2 linked regions of the Azospira inquinata genome follow. The main gene of each other region encodes a partner of the protein of the gene in region 2 in a complex. Links are inferred from orthologs where the notes say so. Each region holds a gene or a part of one and is shown on either strand. Other genes may lie near its edges.

Region 1 (2,815 bases), 2.3 Mb from region 2 along the record:
GTAGATGCGTTTTTCCGCCATACGCCGGTCCAGGTGGATTTCCATGTTGCCCGTGCCCTTGAATTCTTCGTAGATCACGTCGTCCATGCGGGAGCCGGTTTCGACCAGGGCGGTGGCAATAATGGTGAGGGAGCCGCCTTCCTCAATGTTCCGGGCGGCGCCGAAGAAGCGCTTGGGCTTTTGCAGGGCGTTGGCGTCCATGCCCCCGGTGAGCACCTTGCCGGAGGCGGGCTGCACCGTGTTGTAGGCCCGGGCCAGACGGGTGATGGAGTCCAGCAGGATGACCACATCCTTTTTGTGTTCCACTAGGCGCTTGGCCTTTTCAATGACCATTTCCGCTACCACCACGTGGCGGGTAGCCGGTTCGTCGAAGGTGGAGGCCACCACTTCGCCCCGCACCGTGCGCTGCATTTCCGTCACTTCTTCCGGACGTTCGTCGATGAGCAGGACGATGAGATGGACATCCGGATGATTGGCCGTAATGGCGTGGGCGATGTGTTGCAGCATCACCGTCTTCCCGGACTTGGGGGGCGCCACCAGCAGGCCGCGTTGGCCTTTGCCGATGGGGGAAATCATGTCCACGATGCGGGAAGTGGTGTTTTCCTCAGCCCGAATGTCCCGTTCCAGCTTCAGGTGTTCCGTGGGATGGAGGGGGGTGAGGTTTTCAAAGAGAATCTTGCTCTTGCAGGCTTCCGGCGGCTCGTAGTTGATCCGATCCACTTTTACCAGGGCGAAGTACCGTTCTCCGTCCTTGGGGGTACGGATTTCCCCTTCGATGGTGTCCCCGGTGTGCAGATTGAAGCGACGGATCTGGGAGGGGGAGACATAAATGTCATCCGTACTGGCCAGATAGGAAGTGTCCGGGGAGCGGAGAAAGCCGAAACCGTCGGGCAGGACTTCCAGGACGCCGTCGCCGAAAATGCTCTCGCCGCGTTTGGCGTGCTTTTTCAGCAGGGCAAAAATCAGTTCCTGCTTGCGCAGGCGGTTGGCACCCTCGATTTCATTGGTGACAGCCATCTCCAGCAGTTGGCTGACATGGAGGGTCTTCAGTTCGGATAGATGCATGGCGCTACGAGCGTAATGGGGAGCTTTTCAGCAAAAGGCGCGGAGACTTCCGCGGTGGATGGGATATGGGTATGGCGTTAGGGCCGACGTCGCGGCGGACTACACAGGAATCAGAGAATCGGAAGAGAGGGTTCCCGGGCAGGAAGCGGGGGAACGGCCTGAAAGTCTTGCCGGGAAGTTGTTATTGGTTTCCGGGGAGGAGGGCGGATCTTTTTGGGATCAGGCGCCCCTACAGAGGGCGCAAGGCTTTCAGGCGCGGAGACTAAAGGCTTTACAGGTTGCTGTCAATAAAAGCGGTCAACTGGGATTTGGACAGGGCGCCCACCTTGGTGGCTTCCACGTTGCCGCCCTTGAACAGCATCAGGGTGGGAATACCACGGATGCCGTATTTGGCCGGCGTCTTTTGGTTTTCGTCGATGTTCAGCTTGGCCACTTTCAGCTTGCCGGCGTATTCGCCAGCCACTTCGTCCAGGATCGGGGCGATCATTTTGCAGGGACCGCACCATTCAGCCCAATAGTCCACCAGGACCGGTTCGGAAGACTGCAGCACTTCGGCATCGAAGGCGTCGTCGGTGACGTAATGGATGTGTTCGCTCATGAAAAAAAGTCCCTTCTGGTGTAACGCTTTGGGAAATATGGAAAATTATGCCGGAGGCCGACGGCCTGTCGGTCTGCCTCGGATTTGATACCGGGCTATGCTAGCGAAAATCATCCGGGTTGGGAAGTTGGCTGAACTTCTCCCCGCGCCCTGTTGCCAGAGGGGAAACCTGGGGTTTCTCCAATTATTCCGGAGGATAGGCCATGACCTATGTGGTGACCGAAAATTGCATCCGCTGTAAATACACCGACTGCGTGGACGTCTGTCCCGTGGATTGCTTCCGGGAGGGGCCCAATTTTCTGGCCATCGACCCGGACGAATGCATCGACTGCGGCGTGTGTGTACCCGAATGTCCGGCGGAAGCCATTTTCCGGGAGGATGACGTGCCCCTGGCCCAGCGTCCCTATATTGCCCTGAACCAGGAACTGGCCCAGTCCTGGCCCCCCATCCTGGCGCGCCACGCCGCCCCGGAGGATGCGGACGAATGGAACGGCAAGCCGGACAAGGGGCCCTTGCTGGAGCGCTGAGTAACGCGCTGATGCCTTTGTTTTTGCGGCCCTTGCCCACAGCTGGGGGCGCCTGATTTACCATTGGGCTTCACCCGACCTCGGCGCTGGAGGCATTGGCCCGGGCATTTTTTCGGGGGCCGGGCCCCGTTCCTAAAACTCCCATTCCTTCTTGTCACAGGCATTCTCCCGCCCATGGCCCGCTCCCCTGATACCCCCTCCCTGACCGGCGACCTGTTTGCTGCTTCCCTGCCCCTGGAGGACGGGGAGGCTCCGGCCGCCGGAGGCACCGGGGTGACCGCCCCCACCGCCGGGGTGGAGGAAATGGCCCTGGACGGGGGGGAAGATTTTCTCGCTGCCGTCTCCCGGGCGGTGCTGGATTTTATCGGCGGCGGACCGGATCTTTCCCGGCTGCGCTTAGTGGTGCCCGGCCTGCCCCTGGCCTCCCAGTTACGGCGGGAACTGGGGCGCACCTGGGGCCTTAGGGCCCCGACGGGGGTACCCCTGCTCCTGCCCCCTTGCGACACCCTGGCCCGCTGGGCCGCCGGGGTGGCCCTTACCCCCGCCCCCCTGCCCCCCGCCGAGCGGCTGGTGCTGCTTCGGGACGCCCTGGCGGAACGGGGCTGGTTCGAGGCGGGCAGCCTGT
Region 2 (3,475 bases):
CCGGACCTGGCTGGCCCTGGGCCTCCAGGGGCTGGCCCCCTACTGGTTCGACGTGGAAGCCACCCTTTACCTGGGCAGCGACGGCCGCAGCGCCCTACGGGCGGCAGCGGAATACGACCTGCTCCTGACCCGGCGCCTGATCCTCCAGCCCCGGCTGGAATTGAATGCCTACGGCAAGGACGACCCGGCCCGGGAAGTGGGCCGGGGAGTGACAGACAGTACCTGGGGCCTGCGCCTGCGCTACGAATTCACCCGCCAGTTTGCCCCCTACCTGGGGGTGGAACGGGCTACCCGGTGGGGCCGCAGCGCCAATCTGGCGGAAGCGGAGGGTAATCCCCGCCAGGAAACCCGCTGGGTCGCCGGTCTGCGTTTCTGGTTCTAAATCTGGCGGCTTTGCTTCCGGCAACGAAACCATTTTTTAATTTTTTTCAGGAAATTCCCATGTTCCCCAAAATTCTGCTCATCCCCCTGGTCCTCCTTCCTTTCACCGCCCTCCAGGCTCAGGAAATGTCCATGGACCATTCCGCTGCCCCCATGGGCATGAGCCCCATCCCCATCGCAGGTCAGGGCACCGTCCCCGCAGAATCCGAAGCCCCCGCCATCCCCGCCCTGATCCGCAAAGTGGATATTGCCAAAGCCCGGGTCATGCTCACCCACGCCCCCGTCCCCAGCCTCCACATGAGCGCCATGACCATGTACTTCCCCGTCAAAGACCCGGCCCAGCTGCAAGGGTTAAAACCGGGGATGAAGGTGCAGGTGGTGTTTAGTGAACGGGAAGGGCGGGTTGAGGTAGCAGGAATTAGGGCGGAGGAATAGGGAAACCAGCCGGTCTTCCCCGCGGAGGAAAGCGGTAAAAGGGGAAAACGAAGGGGTAATCCCAACTCGGGAGCTTACCTGCCCTTTCCCAACTCACCCTGCCAACGCAGCACTCCGCCCTATCCCCCTTTCCAGGCTATCTCCCGGGCTCAGAGGCTGTCTCCAGGCCCACCGAAATGGCGTTGATGACGTCGCCGGGGGTGGCAGCCTGGGCTAGACGGCCACTCTTTCGGACCCAGGCCCTGGCAGCAGGTCCGCTGAACCCAGGCCGGGATTGCCTCTTGTTCTTCCTTCCATATTTCGATAATCTTCGAAATATGGAAACCTTAAACGCCGCCGAGCTCTTGGCTGCCCTGGGACACGAATCCCGGCTGGCCATTTTCCGTCTCCTGGTCCAGGCCGGGCCAGGGGGCATCAACGCCAGCGCCATTGGGGAGGAATTGGGGATGGTCCCCGCCACCCTCTCCTTTCATCTGGCCCATTTGAGCCGGGTGGGGCTGATTTCCGGGGAGCGCTCCAGCCGCTTTATCCACTATTCCGCCAACTATCCGGTGATGGATGACCTGATCTCCTTCCTTACCAGCAACTGTTGCCAGGGACAGAACTGCCTGCCCCAGACCCATTGTTGCGATACCACGGAAAAACGCCGGGCCGGGCTGAAAGACACGCCCCAGGAGGCGAACCATGAATGAGCCAAAAACCGTGCTGGTGCTCTGCACCGGGAATTCCTGCCGTTCCCAGATGGGGGAAGCCATTCTTAACCAGGTCCTGGCAGGCCGGGTGCGAGCCCTATCGGCGGGCACCCGACCCCAGCCCCAGGTGGCGCCCCTGGCCCTCACCGCCCTGGCCCGGGCGGGCGTCCCCGGGGAAGGCCTGGTTCCCAAGCCCGTGGAAGCGGTGCTGGGGGAAGCCATTGATCTGGTGGTCACCGTCTGCGATAACGCCCGGGAAAGCTGCCCGGTATTCCCCCGGCCCGTACCCCGCCTGCACCTCAGTTTCCCGGACCCCCACGGCCAGCCCCTGGCCGCCTTTGTGGCCCTGGAAAAGGATATCCGGACCCGGCTGGTGCCCGCCGTGGTCCAGGCCCTGGGCTTAGAGGAGGCCCCATGACCCATCCCAATCCCTGCCCGGCCCCCGGCAAAGGGGCATCCACTGCCCCCATGGGGGGATTCGAGCGTTATCTCAGCGCCTGGGTAGCCCTCTGCATTCTGGCGGGTATCGGCCTGGGACGCCTGGCCCCGGGCCTGTTCCAAGCCATTGGTAGCCTAGAGGTGGCCCGGGTCAATCTGCCCGTGGGCCTGCTCATCTGGATCATGATCATCCCCATGCTGGTCAAGGTGGATTTCAGTGCCCTGCATCAGGTGGGGCGCCACTGGCGGGGCATCGCCGTGACCCTGTTGGTAAATTGGCTGGTGAAGCCCTTTTCCATGGCCTTTCTGGGCTGGCTGTTCCTGCGCCACCTGTTCGCCCCCCTGCTGCCCGCGGCCCAGGTGGATAGCTACATCGCCGGCCTCATTCTCCTGGCGGCGGCCCCCTGCACCGCCATGGTTTTTGTCTGGAGCCGCCTGTCCGGGGGCGACCCCCTGTTCACCCTGTCCCAGGTGGCGGTGAACAACAGCATCATGATCTTTGCCTTCGCCCCCCTGGTGGCCCTGCTCCTGGGCATGTCCGCCATCCAGGTGCCCTGGGACACCCTGCTGACTTCGGTGGGACTCTATATCCTGATCCCCGTCATACTGGCCCAGGCCTGGCGCCACCGACTGCTGGGCCGGGGCCCCGACGCCCTGGAAGTGACCATGGAAAAAACCGGCCCCTGGTCCATGGCCGCCCTTCTAGCCACCCTGGTGCTGCTGTTTGCTTTCCAGGGCCAGGCCCTTCTGGATCAGCCCCTGGTCATCGCCCTGCTGGCCGTGCCCATCCTGATCCAGGTGCTGTTCAACGCCGCCCTGGCTTACGGCCTGAACCGGCAGCTGGGGGAAAGCCATAATGTGGCCTGCCCGTCGGCCCTAATCGGCGCCTCTAATTTCTTTGAACTGGCTGTGGCCACCGCCATCAGCCTCTTCGGCTTCCAGTCCGGGGCCGCCCTGGCCACCGTGGTAGGGGTCCTGATCGAAGTTCCGGTCATGCTCCTGGTGGTCCGGGTAGTCACCGCCAGCCGGGGCTGGTACGAAGCCCCCTCCTCCCGGTCCCCCCTATGAGCACCGCCCCCGCTCCCCGCCTGACGCCCTGGCTGATACGCCTGGGCGCCGCCACCCTGGCCTGGGTGGCCGCCTATGCCAGCCTTACCTCCTGGGCCGATGGGGTATTAGCCCTGCTGGGCCTGACCCGCCAGACCCGCCTGGGGGAAGCCCTACACTTCTTTTGCTACGACACCCCCAAGGTGCTGCTGTTGCTCGTTGCCGTAGTCTTTGTCATGGGGGTGATCCAAACTTTTTTCGCCCCGGAACGTACCCGGGCCCTGCTGTCCGGCAGGCGCATGGGGCTGGGCAATATGCTGGCCGCCGCCCTGGGCATAGTGACCCCCTTCTGTTCCTGTTCCGCCGTTCCCCTGTTCATCGGCTTTCTCTCCGCCGGGGTGCCCCTGGGGGTCACCTTTTCCTTCCTCATCTCCGCCCCCATGGTGAATGAGGTAGCCCTGGCCCTCCTATTCGGTATGTTC

The links.
Region 1: the proteins of Azoinq_RS00955 (region 2) and trxA are in contact, whole or in part, in an NMR structure (PDB 2IPA), measured with the Bacillus subtilis proteins. The link is inferred for Azospira inquinata from one-to-one orthologs.

The regions. Positions count from the first base shown.
Region 1 is NZ_CP064782.1:2,559,948-2,562,762, forward strand. It holds trxA (thioredoxin TrxA), read right to left. Parts: upstream 1,664-2,815; coding sequence 1,337-1,663; downstream 1-1,336. Other genes in the region: rho (transcription termination factor Rho), read right to left, coding at 1-1,065; fdxA (ferredoxin FdxA), read left to right, coding at 1,867-2,190; Azoinq_RS11760 (PD-(D/E)XK nuclease family protein), read left to right, coding at 2,365-2,815. UniProt on the Bacillus subtilis protein: Participates in various redox reactions through the reversible oxidation of its active center dithiol to a disulfide and catalyzes dithiol-disulfide exchange reactions.
Region 2 is NZ_CP064782.1:216,638-220,112, forward strand. The notes cover bases 250-3,213. They hold Azoinq_RS00955 (arsenate reductase ArsC), read left to right. Parts: upstream 250-1,500; coding sequence 1,501-1,926; downstream 1,927-3,213. Other genes in these bases: Azoinq_RS00940 (copper resistance protein B), read left to right, coding at 250-382; Azoinq_RS00945 (copper-binding protein), read left to right, coding at 442-816; Azoinq_RS00950 (ArsR/SmtB family transcription factor), read left to right, coding at 1,134-1,508; arsB (ACR3 family arsenite efflux transporter), read left to right, coding at 1,923-3,014; Azoinq_RS00965 (permease), read left to right, coding at 3,011-3,213. Also shown: more of Azoinq_RS00940, read left to right, coding at 1-249; more of Azoinq_RS00965, read left to right, coding at 3,214-3,475. UniProt on the Bacillus subtilis protein: Catalyzes the reduction of arsenate [As(V)] to arsenite [As(III)]. In vitro, can dephosphorylate para-nitrophenyl phosphate (pNPP).